Regions from separate parts of the Herbiconiux sp. L3-i23 genome, predicted to be linked through region 1. Evidence: predicted binding sites of a transcription regulator. Region 1 holds the regulator's gene; each other region holds the start of a gene.
The links. Region 1 encodes HrcA, which represses chaperone genes, less so after heat shock. Its sites were predicted from a motif close to TTNGCACTCGNNNNNNNCGAGTGCNAA; they were not measured.
Positions count from the first base shown of each region.

Region 2: NGH83_RS12900 (Hsp20/alpha crystallin family protein) is a predicted target of HrcA. The motif match lies at 3,056-3,082, and genes of this name have one in related genera.
Region 3: groES (co-chaperone GroES) is a predicted target of HrcA. The motif match lies at 2,756-2,782, and genes of this name have one in related genera.

Region 1 is NZ_AP025737.1:1,960,411-1,965,826, reverse strand. Features, by position in the region: gene hemW (radical SAM family heme chaperone HemW) at 98-1,339, shown strand; gene NGH83_RS09295 (DUF4870 domain-containing protein) at 1,437-1,841, opposite strand; gene NGH83_RS09290 (DUF4870 domain-containing protein) at 1,944-2,417, opposite strand; gene hrcA (heat-inducible transcriptional repressor HrcA) at 2,626-3,648, shown strand; gene dnaJ (molecular chaperone DnaJ) at 3,730-4,833, shown strand; gene NGH83_RS09275 (16S rRNA (uracil(1498)-N(3))-methyltransferase) at 4,840-5,416, shown strand, end outside.
Region 2 is NZ_AP025737.1:2,701,087-2,706,502, forward strand. Features, by position in the region: gene NGH83_RS12885 (MFS transporter) at 1-591, opposite strand, end outside; gene purU (formyltetrahydrofolate deformylase) at 631-1,518, shown strand; gene NGH83_RS12895 (GNAT family N-acetyltransferase) at 1,699-3,018, shown strand; gene NGH83_RS12900 (Hsp20/alpha crystallin family protein) at 3,149-3,574, shown strand; gene NGH83_RS12905 (NADP-dependent isocitrate dehydrogenase) at 3,647-4,861, opposite strand; gene NGH83_RS12910 (AlkA N-terminal domain-containing protein) at 5,029-5,416, shown strand, end outside.
Region 3 is NZ_AP025737.1:2,743,437-2,748,852, reverse strand. Features, by position in the region: gene NGH83_RS13110 (DUF4190 domain-containing protein) at 1-87, shown strand, start outside; gene NGH83_RS13105 (DUF4190 domain-containing protein) at 169-588, shown strand; gene NGH83_RS13100 (DUF4190 domain-containing protein) at 585-986, shown strand; gene NGH83_RS13095 (DUF4190 domain-containing protein) at 1,090-1,530, shown strand; gene NGH83_RS13090 (class I SAM-dependent methyltransferase) at 1,524-2,726, opposite strand; gene groES (co-chaperone GroES) at 2,866-3,162, shown strand; gene rarD (EamA family transporter RarD) at 3,262-4,206, shown strand; gene NGH83_RS13075 (ABC transporter substrate-binding protein) at 4,310-5,416, shown strand, end outside.

The sequences.
Region 1 (5,416 bases):
GCGTCGAGGTGCCCAGATCTGCGGGTGTTCTCGCCTCCGCACCCGCAGAACTGGGCACCTCGGCCGGGAGGGGCGCCAGCTCGGGGAGAATGGAGGGATGCCCTCCGCTCTGCCGCTCGCCGACCCGGCGCCCGTCGACGGGCTGCTGCCCGCGACCGCCGCCGAGGGGTCGGCCGACCGTGCGCTCGGGGTCTACCTGCACGTGCCGTTCTGCCGGGTCCGGTGCGGCTACTGCGACTTCAACACCTACACGGCCGACGAGCTGCGCGGCGCGAAGAGGGCGGACTTCGCGGGGCAGGCCGCCGCCGAGGTCGCCTTCGCCGCCGAACGGCTCGAACGCTCGGGTATCGCCTCACGCCCCGCGTCGACCGTGTTCTTCGGTGGCGGCACGCCCACCCTGCTGCCCGCCGACGACCTCGCCTTCATGCTCGCCGCCATCCGCGAGCACATCGGCATCGTGCCGGGCGCCGAGGTCACGACCGAGGCGAACCCCGACTCCGTCGACGCCGACTACCTCGCCCGGCTCCGCGACGCGGGCTTCACCCGGGTGTCGTTCGGCATGCAGTCGGCGGTGCCTTCAGTGCTGCGCACCCTCGACCGCACCCACGACCCGGAGCGGATCCCCATCGTCGTCGACCTCGCCCGCCGGGTGGGTCTCGACGTGAGCGTCGACCTCATCTACGGCACCCCCGGCGAGAGCCTCGATGACTGGCGCCGCTCGCTCGAGCACGCCATCGCGCAGGCCCCCGACCACCTGTCGGCCTACGCGCTGATCGTCGAGGACGGGACCAAGCTAGCCCGTCAGATCCGATCAGATATCGTCGCGACGCCTGACGACGACCTGCAGGCCGACATGTACGAGCTGGCCGACGAACTGCTCACCGCCGCCGGATACGGCTGGTACGAGGTGAGCAACTGGGCTCGCACCACGCCGGACGGTTTGCCCGATCCCGCGCACATGTCGCGGCACAACCTCAATTACTGGCGCAGTGCGGACTGGTGGGGCGTCGGCCCCGGGGCGCACAGCCACGTCGGGGGAGTGCGCTGGTGGAACGCCCGCCACCCCGCCGCCTACGCCGAGCGGATCGGACGTGGCGAATCGCCCGCCGTCGGGCGCGAAACGCTCGACGCCGACACGCGACGGGTCGAACGGGTGCTGCTCGAAGTCCGCATCCGCGAGGGCCTGTCGATCGATGCGCTCGACGCCGACGCGCGCATCCGGGTGGCGGGGCTGCTCGCCGACGGGCTCGTCGACCCGGCCGCCGCGCTTCGCGGACGGCTGGTGCTGACCCTCAAGGGACGCCTGCTGGCCGACGACGTCGTGCGCCGCATCACCTGATTGCAGCGTCGCCGGGCCGAGCAGAACACGACCACACATAAACGAAGGAGGGCCGCCGTTCCCGGCGACCCTCCTCGCGAATCGTGCTCGCGTCAGCTCACTTCACGAACGGGATGCTGAGCGGGTAGGTGTACATCTCGCCCTTGTTGGCGCGGATCGAGGCGATGATGCCGAAGATGATCACGAGGATCGGCACCGCGATGAGCACCAGGATGCCGATGATCACGATGGTGAGGATCCAGCCGGCGACGATCGCGATGAGCATCGTCAGGTGGAAGTTGAGGGCGGCGCGGGCGTGCTCGCGGATGAAGCCGCCGCGCTCCTTCATGGTGAGGAACGTGATGAGCGGCATCACCCATCCGAGTCCACCACCGAAGACGACGACGCCGACGATGCCTCCGACGTGGGTGAGGGTCGCCCAGAGACGCTGGTCCTCGGGAGACATCGGAGTTGCGGTGGGCTGCGCCGGGTACGACGGCGGCGGCGGGGGTACTTCGGACATAACGGTCCCTCCTGGAAAAGGATCGGTCAGACGATGCGCCCACTGGCGCCTTCAGCACTAACGCTAGCGGCCCGGCGGCCTCCGGCCCGCTAGCGAACGGCGCTACTTCACGAGGCGGAGCGCGAACGGGTAGCGGTAGCTGCCGCCCTGCTGCACGTTGACGCCGCCGAGGATCGAGAAGACCAGGTTGGCGACGTAGAGCACCCACGGCACGAGGCCGATGATCGCGCTGAGGAACCATACCGGCGTGAAGTAGAGGACCGCCTGCAGGATGCCGACCACGATCCAGAGGGCGATCATGCCGATCGTGAAGGTGATCTGCCAGTTCAGCGCCTCCTTCGACTCCTGCCGCACCAGGGGGCCGCGATCCTTTAGCACCAGGAAGATGATGAGCGAGGGCAGGATGCCGAGTACACCACCGAAGTGCGACAGCGACGCCCACAGCTTGTCGTCGGCGGCGCTCAGCGGAGCGGCCGGGGCGGGAGCGGGCGCGTAGGGCTGGCTCGGTTGGCCCGACTGGCCCGGCTGGCCAGGCGCACCGGCAGGATCGCTCGGCGGGAGGGATGAATCGGTCATGCTCATGCCTTTCGATGAGTGGCGATCCGTAGGCGCGGAGAGGCTCTCCGGCGCCACCCTGCGCCAAGTGGCGCCCAAGATACTCCGCGCCGCGCGGGCGTGGCAATGGCCTGATCGGCGCCCGCTCGCGCTAGAATTGGCACTCGTAGTCGTTGAGTGCCAGCAGTAGCCTCCGCCCGCCCGCGGTCGCCTGTCGGAAGGAGTGCGGATGGCGTCGGAACGCAGTCTCGAGGTGCTCCGTGTCATCGTGCAGGACTACGTCTCCTCCCGTGAGCCCGTCGGATCGAAGGCGATCGTCGAGCGCCACGGCTTCGGTGTGTCCGCCGCGACGATCCGCAACGACATGGCGCAGCTCGAAGAAGAGGAGCTGATCGCGGCGCCGCACACCTCGTCCGGCCGCATCCCGACCGACAAGGGCTACCGCGTCTTCGTCGACCAGCTCGCCGACCTGCGCCCGCTCTCGCCCGCGCAGAAGCAGGCGATCGAGACCTTCCTCGGCAGTTCCCTCGACCTCGACGACGTGCTCTCGCGCACCGTCCGGCTGCTCTCGCAGTTCACCGGCCAAGTCGCGATGGTGCAGTACCCGACCCTGTCGCGCACCACGTTGCGGCACATCGAGCTCGTGCCGATCGCACACGACCGAGTGCTCACCGTCGTGATCACCGACGGCGGCCACGTCGCGCAGAGGGTGGTCGACCTGCCGGAGCCCGCGGACGAGGAGTTCCTCGCCGACCTGCGCGCCCGGTTCGTCACGGCCGCCGCCGGATCCGCGCTGCAGGCCGCCGCCGAGGCGCTCGCCGCGGTCCCCGCCCAGTTCGCGCCCGATCGCGCCTCCACCGCCGCGGCGGTCGCGACCGCCCTCGTCGATCAGGTGCTCGAGAACCGACAGGACCGCATCGTGCTCGCCGGCACCGGCAACCTCGCGCGCACCGAACGCGACTTCCCGGGCAGCATCCACCCCGTGCTCGACGCCATCGAGGAGCAGGTGGTGCTGCTGCGCCTCTTCCGTGAGATGGCGCTCGACCAGAACGGCATCGCCGTCAGCATCGGCCGCGAGAACACGGTGTCGGGGCTCGCCGAAGCGTCGGTGCTGACGAGCGGTTACAGTTCCTCTTCTGGCGAACTCGCGCATCTCGGTGTGCTGGGGCCGACCAGAATGGACTACTCGAACAACATGGCGGCCGTGCGCGCCGTCGCGCGTTACCTGTCCCGCCTGCTCGGTGAGGGGTGACCGGAGTCGACCGTTCCGCGAGCGGATCCGTCCGCCGTTTTTCGACTCGTCCACGCATGCAAGAGACTTTGAGGGTGATCCGTGGCTGCTGACCATTACGAGGTGCTCGGGGTCTCGCGTGAAGCGAGCACCGAGGAGATCAAGAAGGCCTACCGCAAGCTCGCCCGCGAGCTGCACCCCGACGTGAACCCCGGCGCCGACGCGTCCGAGCGGTTCAAGCTCGTCACACACGCCTACGACGTGCTGAGCGACCCGCGTCAGCGCGAGCAGTACGACAACGGCGGCCGAGGCGGGTTCGACGGCGCCGGGTTCGGCGGCTTCGGCGACATCTTCGAGACGTTCTTCGGAGGGGGAGGCGGGCGCCAGTCGGGTCCCCGGTCGCGTCGTGAACGCGGGCAGGATGCGCTGCTGCGTCTCGAAGTCGATCTCGACGAGGTCGTCTTCGGCACCCACCGCGACGTGGAGGTCGACACGGCCGTGCTCTGCGAGACGTGCAAGGGCAGCTGCGCGCAGCCCGGCACCTCGCCCGTCACCTGCGACATCTGCCGCGGCACCGGGCAGATCCAGCGCACCGTCCGCTCGCTGCTCGGCAACGTGATGACCTCGAGCCCGTGCGGCACCTGCCGCGGCTACGGCACCGTCATCCCCAACCCCTGCGTCACCTGCCAGGGGCAGGGGCGCGTCCGTGCCCGCCGCAACGTCCCGGTCGACATCCCCGCCGGCGTCGAGACCGGGCTGCGTCTGCAGATGCCGGGTCAGGGCGAGGTCGGCCCCGCCGGCGGCCCCAACGGCGACCTGTACCTCGAGATCAAGGTGCGCACGCACGACACCTTCAGCCGCAACGGCGACGACCTGCTCGCCACCCTCGAGGTGCCGATGGGCGACGCGATCCTCGGCACGAAGACGACCATCCAGTCGCTCGACGGCGAGGTCGAACTCGAGATCCGCCCCGGCGTGCAGAGCGCCGACGTGCTCGTGGTCAAGGATCGCGGCATCACCCACCTGCGTGGGCAGGGGCGCGGCGACCTCCGCGTCGGCGTGCAGGTGGTGACGCCCACCAAGCTCGACCGCCACGAGCGCGAGCTGATCGAGCAGTTCCACGCCAAGCGCGGCAAGCAGAAGCCGCAGCTGGCGACTTTCCATCAGGGGATGTTCGCGAAGCTGCGCGACCGTTTCATGGGCTGAGCCCACGTGGCCCACTTCTATCTGACCGATGCCGACCTTCCCGGAGCGCGCGGGGTCGTCGAGCTGACCGGCACCGAGGCGAAGCACGCCGCGACGGTGAGCCGGGTGCGCGTCGGCGAGCAACTGCTCGTCGGTGACGGTGCCGGGGGAGTGGCGGACTGCGTCGTGGTGTCCGCGGCCGCCACGCTCGTCGAGTTGCAGGTGCGGTCGGTCTCGCGGACTGCCGCCCCGGCACGCACGATCACCCTCGTCCAGGCGCTCGCGAAGGGCGACCGCGACGAGCTCGCGGTCCAGGCCTCGACGGAGCTCGGCGTCGACCGGGTCGTACCCTGGCTCGCCGAGCGCAGCGTCTCCCGTTGGGAGGGCGCGAAGGTCGTCAAGGGGGTGGAGAGGTGGCGCGCGATCGTCCGCGAGGCGGTCAAGCAGTCGCTGCGTCCGTGGCTCCCCGAGGTCTCCGGGCTCGCGACGACGTCCGACGTCGCCGCGCTCGCCCGGTCGGGCCGCCTGCTCGTGCTGCACCCGGGGGCCGAGAGCTCGCTCGCCGACGCCGCCGCAGGAGACGGCGACCTCGTGCTCGTCGTCG
Region 2 (5,416 bases), 740 kb from region 1:
CGCGAGCGAGACGCGGTGGTCGACGGGAGGCAGGAAGAACAGCAGCAGCGCCGCGAGCACCAGCATCGCGGCGGCGATCGCGGTGAAGGCGAGACGCCAGCCGAGCGCGTGACCGAGCGCCGTGCCGAGCGGGACACCGAGCACGAACGCGGCCGATCCTCCCGCCGCCGTGATGGCGACCGCGCGGGGCAGGAGGTGTTTCGGCACGAGGTGCGCGGAGTAGGAGCCCACGATGGCCCAGAACAGACCGTGGGCGAGCCCGCCGACGATGCGCGCACCGATGAGCAGCTCGTAGCTCGGCGCGATCGCGGCACCGATCGTGGCGAGAGCGTTCAACCCGAGCACCACGACGACGAGCCGTTTGCGCGAGTAGTTGCGGGTGAGGGCCGCGAGCGGCGCGGTCGCGACGACGACGGTCGCGGCGAACACGGAGACGAGCAGCCCGATCTGCGCCTCGGACACGCCGAGGTCGCGCGCCATGTCGGGGAGGAGACCGGTGGGCAGGAATTCTCCGGTCACCGAGACGAAGATGGCACCGGCGAGGACCGCGAGGCCGACGGTGGGGAAACGGGTCGGCGCGGAGGTCTGCATGTCGAACCTCATTTTAGTCGGCCACTACGCTTGACCCTCGTGACCACGAGCCTCCTCGCCCCCGAGACCGCGCACACGGGTGCGGGCAACTGGGTGCTCACCCTCGTCTGCCGCGACCAGCCCGGCATCGTGCACGCGGTGAGCGGCGCGATCGTGGAGGCGCGGGGCAACATCCTCGAGTCGCAGCAGTTCTCGAGCCACGACACGGGCCGCTTCTTCATGCGCCTGCAGCTCGAGACGGACGCGACCCGGGACGAGGTCGCCGCCGCGCTCGAGCCGGTGATCGCCCGATTCGGCATGGCATGGCAGCTCGACCGTGCCGGCCGCCCGAAGCGCACCCTGGTTCTCGTCTCGACGGCGGCGCACTGCCTCAACGACTTGCTGTTCCGTCAGCGCTCCGGTCAGATGCCGATCGACATCCCGCTGGTCCTGAGCAACCACGGCACTCTGCGCTCGCTCGCCGAATTCAACGGTGTGCCGTTCGAGTCGCTGCCCGTCGTCGACGCCGACAGCAAGGCGGCGTTCGAGCAGCGGGTGCTCGACGCGGTCGACGAGCACGACATCGAACTCGTGGTGCTGGCCCGCTACATGCAGATCCTCTCCCCCGAGCTGTGCGAGAAGCTGCGCGGCCGGGTCATCAACATCCACCACTCGTTCCTGCCCGGCTTCAAGGGGGCGAATCCGTACCGCCAGGCGCACGCCCGCGGGGTGAAGCTGATCGGTGCGACCGCGCACTTCGTCACGAGCGATCTCGACGAGGGCCCGATCATCGAGCAGAACGTGGTGCGGGTCGACCATTCCCGTACCCCCGAGGAGCTCGTCTCGATCGGTCAGGACGAGGAGAGCCGCACTCTGCGCCAGGCCGTCACCTGGTTCGCCGAGGACCGCGTCCTCCTCGACGGCGCCCGCACCATCATCTTCCGCTGACCCCGGTAGGGCGTTCCGGGCGAGCGCGCACGTTTCGGCGGGCCGCGTGCGCCGCAACGCACTCGCACCATCGGATATTGCGGGGATTAACGCACGTTTCGGCGGGCGCACAAGCCCGGAACGTGCGTTCTCGCGGGGTCACCCCAGCGTCCGGTCGCCCCTCGTCGATAGCGTGGAGCGATGAGCTCCTTCGATCCGCGCGCATTGCCCCTCGACAAGACCTCCGAATCGCGGCTGCGACAGGCGGGACTGACCTACCGTCTGGTCGACACGTCGGACGCCGACTGGTTCGGGACGTGGTTGCGTTCGGACGCTCGAGGCTTCCACGACGTCGACCCCGAGGACGCGGTGCTCGCGGATACCCGCGCCGCACTCGCCTACCGCCGCACCACCGAGGTCGTCGACCCGACTTCGTCGACCCCCGACGCCGCGATCGCGACCGTCAGCTCGTGGCCGGCCGAACTCACCGTCTCTCCGGGGCGGCTCGTCGAGGCGTGGGCGATCAGCGCCGTGACCGTGAGTCCCACCCATTCCGGCCGGGGCGTTGCCCGCGCACTCCTCGAAAGCGAGCTGCGCACCGCGGCGGCGGCCGGCCTGCCGCTCGCGGCGCTCACCGTGTCGGAGTCGACCCTCTACGGCCGTTACGGTTTCGCGCCGGCCGCGATGACGGCCGACTGGCGGATTCGCACCGCCCGCGCGAAGTGGACCGGGCCGATCCCGGACGGGATCGTCGAACTCATCAGCCGACACGAGTGGCGCGATCAGATCGACGACCTGTACGAGCGGGTCCGACTTCAGAACCCGGGACACATCGACGCGTGGGCGCGTCGCTTCGATCAAAAGGCGGGCCTCACCGGCGAGAGCCCCGAGCACGAGTCGCGCCGCCTCCGCGCCGCCCGGTACCTCGATGAGACCGGCGAGGTGCGCGGCCTGATGCTCTACCGGGTCTCGGCCGCCGACGACGCCGAGTTCACCGACCATAAGCTCACCGTCGACTCGCTGATCACCGAGACCGACGACGCCGAGACGGCCCTCTGGCGGCTCGCTCTCACAACGCCTCTGGTCAGCGAGGTGATCGCGCCGCTTCGCCGCCTCGACGAACCCGTGCGCTGGCAGATCGCCGACTGGCGGGCGGCGCTGGTGTCGCCGCGCGACAACCTGTGGCTGCGGATCCTCGATGTCCCCGCGACGCTGACCTCGCGTCGGTACGACTCCCCGGGCGCGGTGACCCTGCAGGTCTCCGATCCCCTCGGTCATGCCGAGGGCACCTGGATCCTTGGCGTCGGCTCCGACGGCAGGGCGACGGTCGAACCTGCCAGTGGCGCCGATGCCGCCACGATCTCGCTCGACATCGCCACGCTCTCGGCGATCTTCCTCGGCGCGGTGTCCGTCGACACTCTCGCTCGCGCGGGCCGGATCACCGGCGACGCGGAGTCGATCCGCCGAGCCGATGCGCTCTTCCACACCGCGACCGAGCCGTGGTTGCCCTTCTGGTTCTGACGCAGATCCTGCGTTCGCGGACGGCGATCGAGAGGGGCTGGCACTCGGCATACGAGAGTGCTAATTTCTGTTTCTAGAAGTTGAGTCACCCCGACTCAACTCGACTACTTCGACAGAAAGGAACATTCCGATGGCTATGAACTTCGACCCGTTCCGCGAGCTCGACCGCGTCGCCGGTTCGCTGCTCGACAACCGGAGCCCTCGCGTGATGCCGATGGATCTGTACCGCGACGGCGACACCTACGTGCTCTCCGCCGACATGCCGGGCATCGACCCCGGCTCGGTCGACATCGACGTCGACGGTCAGCTGCTGACCATCCGCGCCGAGCGCACCCTCACCAGCGGTGAGGGCGTCAAGTGGATCGCCCGCGAGCGCCAGTCCGGCTCGTTCCTGCGCCAGCTGAACCTCGGCCAGGGCGTCGACACCGAGCGCATCGCCGCCTCCTACGAGAACGGCGTGCTCTCGGTCACCATCCCGGTGAGCGAGAAGGCGAAGCCGCGCAAGATCGAGGTCGCGACCTCCGCTCAGGTCCTCGAGACCCACCCCGCCGCCTGACCTCAGGCCGCACGAGAAGAAGGGCCCCTCCCGGAAATCGGAAGGGGCCCTTCTTCGTGTCGAGCGAGAGACTCAGCCGAGGCGCGCCTTCAGGTTCTCGGCGAGCGCGTCGAGGAACTCGTCGGTCGTCTGGAACGGCTGCTCGGGTCCGACGAGCAGCGCCAGGTCCTTCGTCATCTTGCCGCTTTCGACGGTCTTGATGACGACGTCCTCGAGCTCGTGGGTGAAGTCGATGAGCTCCTGGTTGCCGTCGAGCTTGCCGCGGTGCGCGAGACCGCGCGTCCAGGCGTAGATCGAGGCGATCGGGTTCGTCGAGGTGGGCTTGCCGGCCTGGTACTGGCGGTAGTGGCGGGTCACGGTGCCGTGCGCCGCCTCGGCCTCGACGATCTTGCCGTCGGGAGTGGTGAGCACGCTGGTCATGAGGCCGAGCGAGCCGAAGCCCTGCGCGACGGTGTCGGACTGCACATCACCGTCGTAGTTCTTCGCGGCCCACACGTAGCCGCCCTCCCACTTGAGCGCCGCGGCGACCATGTCGTCGATGAGGCGGTGCTCGTAGGTGAGGCCGGCCTCGGCGAACCTGTCGGCGAATTCGGCGTCGAAGACCTCCTGGAAGAGATCCTTGAAGCGGCCGTCGTAGGCCTTGAGGATGGTGTTCTTCGTCGAGAGGTACACCGGGTAGTTGCGGGCGAGACCGTAGTTGAGGCTCGCGCGGGCGAAGTCGCGGATGGAGTCGTCGAGGTTGTACATCGCCATGGCGACACCGCTCGACGGAGCTTCGAAGACCTCGAACGACTGCGCTTCGGAGCCGTCGGCGGGCTGGAAGCTGACGCTCAGAGTGCCGGGGCCGTCGAAGCGGAAGTCGGTCGCCTTGTACTGGTCGCCGAACGCGTGGCGGCCGACGATGATCGGCTTGTTCCAGCCGGGCACGAGGCGCGGGATGTTCGAGATGATGATCGGCTCGCGGAAGATGACGCCGCCGAGGATGTTGCGGATGGTGCCGTTCGGGCTGCGCCACATCTTCTTCAGGCCGAACTCCTCGACGCGCGCCTCGTCGGGGGTGATGGTCGCGCACTTCACGCCGACGCCGTGCTTCTGGATGGCGTGCGCCGCATCGACGGTGACCTGGTCGTCGGTCGCGTCGCGGTTCTCCATACCGAGGTCGTAGTACTCGAGGTCCACGTCGAGATACGGGTGGATCAGCGTGTCCTTGATGCGCTGCCAGATGATGCGGGTCATCTCGTCGCCGTCGAGTTCGACGACCGTTCCCTCGACCTTGATCTTCGCCACGTGCGTCATGCTCCTTCGCTTGTGCGCGCCCGTCCGGGGCACCGCCGACGAGTTTACCCGCCGGGCCGGATATCTCGACATCGAGATACTTCCGCCTCGACGGATGCGGCGCCGTCGTGTCCGATTTCCGCTAGGTCGACGGCCCGAGGGCGACGAGGATGGACGGCATGCAGTTCGACGAGCGCTACCGGGCCATCCAGTCCCGGGACAGTCGCTTCGACGGCCAGTTCTTCACCGCGGTGCACTCGACCGGGATCTACTGCCGCCCCTCCTGCCCGGCCCGCACCCCGAAACCGGCGAACGTCACCTTCTTCAGCACCAGCGCCGCTGCGCACGAAGCGGGATTCCGTGCGTGCAAGCGCTGCCTGCCCGAAGCGACGCCCGGCACCCCTCAGTGGAACCTGCGCGACGACCTTTCCGCCCGCGCCATGCGTCTCATCGGCGACGGCGTCGTCGAGCGCGAAGGCGTGCCCGGTCTCGCGAGCCGCCTCGGTTACTCCAGCCGGCATCTCACCCGCGTGCTCACCGACGAACTCGGCGCAGGTCCCCTCGCCC
Region 3 (5,416 bases), 780 kb from region 1:
GTGACCCTGGTCCTCGGCATCATCGCCGTCGCCATCATCGTGCCGCTCATCATCGCGAGCGCCCAGTACGCCCCGACGAGTTACTGAGCCCGACGCGCTACTTCAGAGACGCACTCCGAAGTGCTCACGCCATACTTGCTGTGAGCATCCGTTTCGAAAGGACGATCCGTGTCTGACCAGACCCCGCCTCCGCCGCCGCCGGAAGACCCGTACGCCGCGCCGAGCAGCCCGGCCTACTCGCAGCAGCCGTACGCCCAGCAGCCCTACTCGGGTACGCCGGCTGCGCCCGCCAAGACCCCGATCCTCAGCATCCTGTCGATGATCGGCGGCATCCTCGGTGTCGTCGGCGGGCTCGGCGTCTTCTGGATCCCGGTGGCCGGCCCCATCCTGCAGCTGTGGTTCCCGGCCGCCGCCGTTGTGCTCGGCTTCCTCGGCAAGCGCAAGGAACCGCAGGCCAAGGGCTTCTGGCTCACCGGCATCATCACCGGCTTCGTCGGACTCCTGCTGTTCCTGATCGGAATCCTGATCACCGTCTTCTTCTTCGTCACCATCTCGAGCTACGACGGCTCGTACAACTACGAGTATTGAGCGATCCCGCATCGCCAGACGGGGCGGCCGGTCAGCAGTGGCCGACCGCCCCGTCGGCGTTTCCCGCCCCGCCGCCGGACACCGAGGACTCCGCGAACGCGGATGAGGCCCCCGCGCTCGGCGCTGAACCGCCCGTCGTCGACCCGCCCGCCGCCCCGCCGAGGAAGCCCGCCGACCCGGTCGCGGTGCTCGCCCTCATCGCGGGTGTGCTGCTTCTCAGCGTCGCCGCCCTCGTGCTCGGCTACTGGGCGAACGCCCGCATCCGCCGGCGCGACTCGGGTGGGGCGCGGCTCGCTCGAGCGGCCGTCATCCTCGGATGGGCGGGACTCGCTGTCTCGGTCGTCTTCTGGATCCTCTACTTCGCGGTGCTCGCACCGGCGGTGACCCTGCCGGGCTGAGCCTCCGCAGCGGAACTCGCGCGCCGATAGCCGCCGGGCCGATAGCCTGGGCGCCGTCCGTGATGGCGCCGGTGGGAAGAACCGGTACGAAGGAGGAGACCCGATGTCCGGCACCGTTCCCGAAGGCCACGGCGCGCAGCCCGCACCGGCAGGGCAGGCCCAGACTCCGCCGCTCCAGTACCAGGCAGCACCGTCCCCGCAGCCGCAATATCAGGCTGCGCCGTACCCGCAGCCGCAGTATTCGCAGTACGGCCAGCCGCAGTACCAGCCGCCGCGCGGTCTCAGCATCGCGTCGATGGTGCTCGGCATCGTCGGGCTGGTCGCCGGCTGGTTCCTGCTCGGCGTTCCGTCGATCGTTGGAGTGATCCTCGGTCACATGGGTCTGCGCCGCGAACCGGCCGGGCGTCCGTTCGCCGTGACGGGACTCGTCACCGGGTACATCGGAATCGCCTTCGGTGTGATCGGCGCCATCGTTCTGGTCGCCTCCTTCGTGATCCCGTTCCTCATCCTCGGCGGGGTCGCCGCGGGGAGCGCGACCTACTGAGCGGGTGCCGGTTGCAGCCGGTCGGCGAGGATCGCGACCCGGCGCTCGCCGACCCGGGTGAGGATCAGGACCGCCTTCTCGGGGCCGCGGAGACCGAGCCGCTTGCGGAACTGGGCCGGATCGATGTCGACTCCGCGCTTCTTGATCTCGAGGGTGCCGATCTCGAGGCGGCGCAGCTCCCGCGCGATGCTGCGCTCGTCGATCGGCCAGACCTCGCGCACGGCGAAGCTGGCGGCGAGCGGGTCGGGACTCGGCCGGTCGCCGGTGAGATAGGCGATCTCGGGATGCACCCGCCCGGCGTCCAGTCGACGCGCGAGATCGCCGATCAGACGTGCGCGGATCACCGATCCGGCGGGTTCGTGCAGGTAGGCGCCGAGAGGGACCGTGTCGGGGTCCTCGCTGTCGGCGGGGGCGACCAGCTCGATCGACTCGCCGTTCGCGATCACCAGCGCGGATCGGCCGATGCCCGGTCGGGCCGCGCCACCCAGCCAGACCACGAGCTCAGCGGTGTCGCCGTCGACCGTGATCCATTGCGCCTCGCTGATGGGCGGGATGAGGTCGCGGTCCATGCCGGGCCCGAGCTTCACGCCAACCGGCAGGCGGTCGCCGAGCTGGAAGGCGAAGTCGAGCGACGGCGACCAGTCGGTGGGCTTCAGGCGGGTACTCGAGGAGTGGCCCGCGGAGCGGCGGGCAGGGTCGAGGAAGACGGCGTCCACCGCGTCGAGATCGGTGCTCTCCGCGCTCTCGCACCGGACCTCCGCGTTCGGGAACGGGGCGAGGTTGTACGCGGCGAACGCGGCCGTCACCTCGTCGCGGTCGACAGCGGTCACCGCGAGGTCGAGCGCGGCGAGTGCCATCGCGTCGCCGCCGATACCGCACCCGAGGTCCGCGACCCGCTGCGCGCCGATCGAGCGGAACCGGCCCGCGTGCAGCGCCGCCAACTGCAGACGGGTGGCCTGCTCGAGCCCCGCCTCGGTGAACAGCATCCGGGTTGCGAACGGCCCGAACTTCGCGGCGGCGCGCTCGCGCAGTCGCGCCTGGGTGAGCACGGCCGCGACGAGCGCGGGAGAGTGCCCCGCCTTGCGCAGTCGCGCGCTCTCGCGCAACACGTCCGCGCCGGAACGGTACGGCCCGACCTGGTCGAGCAGTCGCAACCCGTCGGTGGAGAGCAGTTCACGCGCTTCGTCGGCCAGCATCCCGACAACACTAATCAGGCTCCCGTGCGCTGGCACTCGCATTGCATGAGTGCCAGCGCGCGTTCTAGACTCGTCGTTGGCACTCCGCACTGGCGTGTGCCAACCACCTAGCTTCCGGTCAAGAAAGAAGAGGTCACCCGTGTCGGTTTCCATCAAGCCGCTCGAAGATCGCATCGTCATCAAGCAGGTCGAAGCCGAGCAGACCACTGCCTCGGGCCTCGTGATCCCCGACACCGCCAAGGAGAAGCCCCAGGAGGGCGAGGTCGTGGCGGTCGGCCCCGGTCGCATCGACGACAACGGCAACCGCGTCCCGCTCGACGTCGCCGTCGGCGACCGCGTGATCTACTCCAAGTACGGTGGCACCGAGGTCAAGTTCGGCGGAGACGACTTCCTCGTCCTGTCGGCCCGCGACGTGCTCGCGGTCGTCGTCCGCTGACGCACCGATCAGGTCTGATCGACCGAAGGCCCGCACGCTCCGGCGTGCGGGCCTTCGCCGTTCCCGGGAGAGCGTCGCCGACGCCCTAGGATCGGGTCGGTGAGCAGTGCGCCGACCCCGTCCGTCAAGGCGCACCCCTCGCGCACCGCGGGCCTTCTCGCCGCCTTCGGCGCCCACTCCCTCTGGGGTCTCTTCCCCCTCTACTTCCTCGCACTGACTCCGGCCGGGCCGTTCGAGATCGTCGGATGGCGGGTGCTCTTCGCACTCGCCTTCTGCGTCATCCTGCTCACCGTCACCCGGTCGTGGTCGCGGTTGATCGCGATCGTGCGCCGCCCCCGCACCGTGCTGATCATGGGTGCCGCGGGCGTGCTCATCTTCTTCAACTGGCTGATCTACCTCTACGCGACCCTCACCGGGCAGGTCGTCGAAGCATCGCTCGGCTACTTCATCAACCCCATCGTGACGGTGTTCCTCGGGGTGGTCGTGCTGCGCGAACGGCTGCGGCCCCTGCAATGGGTCGCCGTCGGGATCAGCGTCGTCGCGGTCCTCGTCCTCGCCATCGGGCACGGCACCGTGCCGTGGATCGCGTTGGCTCTCGCCTTCACGTTCGGCCTGTACGGCCTCGTCAAGAACCGGGTCGGCGGCACCGTCGACGCCGTCAGCGGGCTGACGCTCGAGACGGCGTGGGTGTCGCCGCTCGCCGCGGTGGTGCTCGCCATCGTGGCGAGCACGAGCGGCCTGGTGTTCGGCAGCGCCGGGGCGTTCAACACGGTGGCGATCCTGGCGGCCGGCGCGGTGACGGCGGTGCCGCTCCTGCTCTTCGCGAGCGCCGCGTCGCGGCTGCCGCTCACCTACATGGGCCTCGTGCAGTACGTCACCCCCGTCCTGCAGTTCCTCATCGGCACGCTCCTCCTCGGAGAGGACATGCCGCCCGAGCGGCTGTTCGGCTTCGCGCTCGTGTGGGTCGCCCTCATCCTGCTCTCGACCGACGCGATCACCGCGGGCCGCCGCGCACGCCGCCCGCCCACCGAACCCACGCCCTGATCCGCGGCCGTGCGACGCGCCGCCGCGGTGCCCTGCGAGCGGGAGGTGCGCCGCTACGGTCATGACGCGCGGAGGTTCCTGCCGCGAGGGGTCGGGGGATCGGATGAGGCAATCGCGCAGTGCTCATGCTCTGCCCTTCCTCGTGCTCGGCGTCATCGCGGCGCTGACCGCCTGCTACGCGCCCGTCGCGGCGGCTCCTGAGCCGACGCCGACCCGCACCGCGGTCGTCCCGTACGGCGACGGTGTGCTCACCATCGGGACGCTCACCTCGACGACCGGCGCGCTCGCCGCCGACGGGGCGGCGCAGATCGCCGGTGTCGAAGCGGCGGTGCGGGCCATCAACGAGGCCGGCGGTGTGGCCGGCAGCGCGGTGCGGGTCTTCCATCGCGATGTCGGCGATCCGGCGACGGCGACGCTCGAAACCTCGTTCGCCGAGCTGACCGCCAAGGGCGTCGACGTCGTCATCGGACCCGCCGACGCGAGCCTGCTCGCCCGAACCCTGCCGCTCGCGGCCGCGGCGCGCGTCGCCGTGCTGTCGCTCACCTCCGCCGCCGAGACGGACGACGAGGCGGACCCGTCGGCACCTGTGGTCCGTGTCCTGCCGGGCCCATCCGTGGCCGGCGACGCCGTGGCCGTCGAGCTGGGGGACGACACCGCGGTGCTCGTGCCCGTTGATGATCGTGGCGCGGAATTGGTCGAAGGTGCGGTCACCGCCCGCGGTGCGCTCGGAGTCGACGCCGACGCTTCGACCGTTGTCGAGATGACTCGCGGGCCCGCCCGGATCGCGTCGCAGTCGGCCGACGCCGACACCGTCGTCGTCGCCGGGGACGCTGCCGACGACATCGCGGGTGCCGTCGCATCCCTCCTCGCCGCAGGGGTCCCGTCGTCGCGCATCCTGATCGCCGGCGCGGTGCCCGATCTCACCGCCGTCGCCGCGGCGGCGGAGGGGGTGCGGATCCTCGGCTCGGGATCGGTGCCGAACGACGCCTTCGGTGCGACCCTGCTGGCCATGGATCCCGCGCTGTCCTCGTCTGCGCTGTCCTCGATTGCGGTGACCTCGACCGCGCTCGCGGCGGAGGCGTACGACGCCACCGTCCTCGCGGCGCTCGCCGCCGTCACCGCCGGCGACGACGGCGGAGAGTCCGTCGTCGCCGCGCTCCCCGCCGCCTCGACGACGTGGATTCCGTGCGCAAGCTACGCCGAGTGCCTG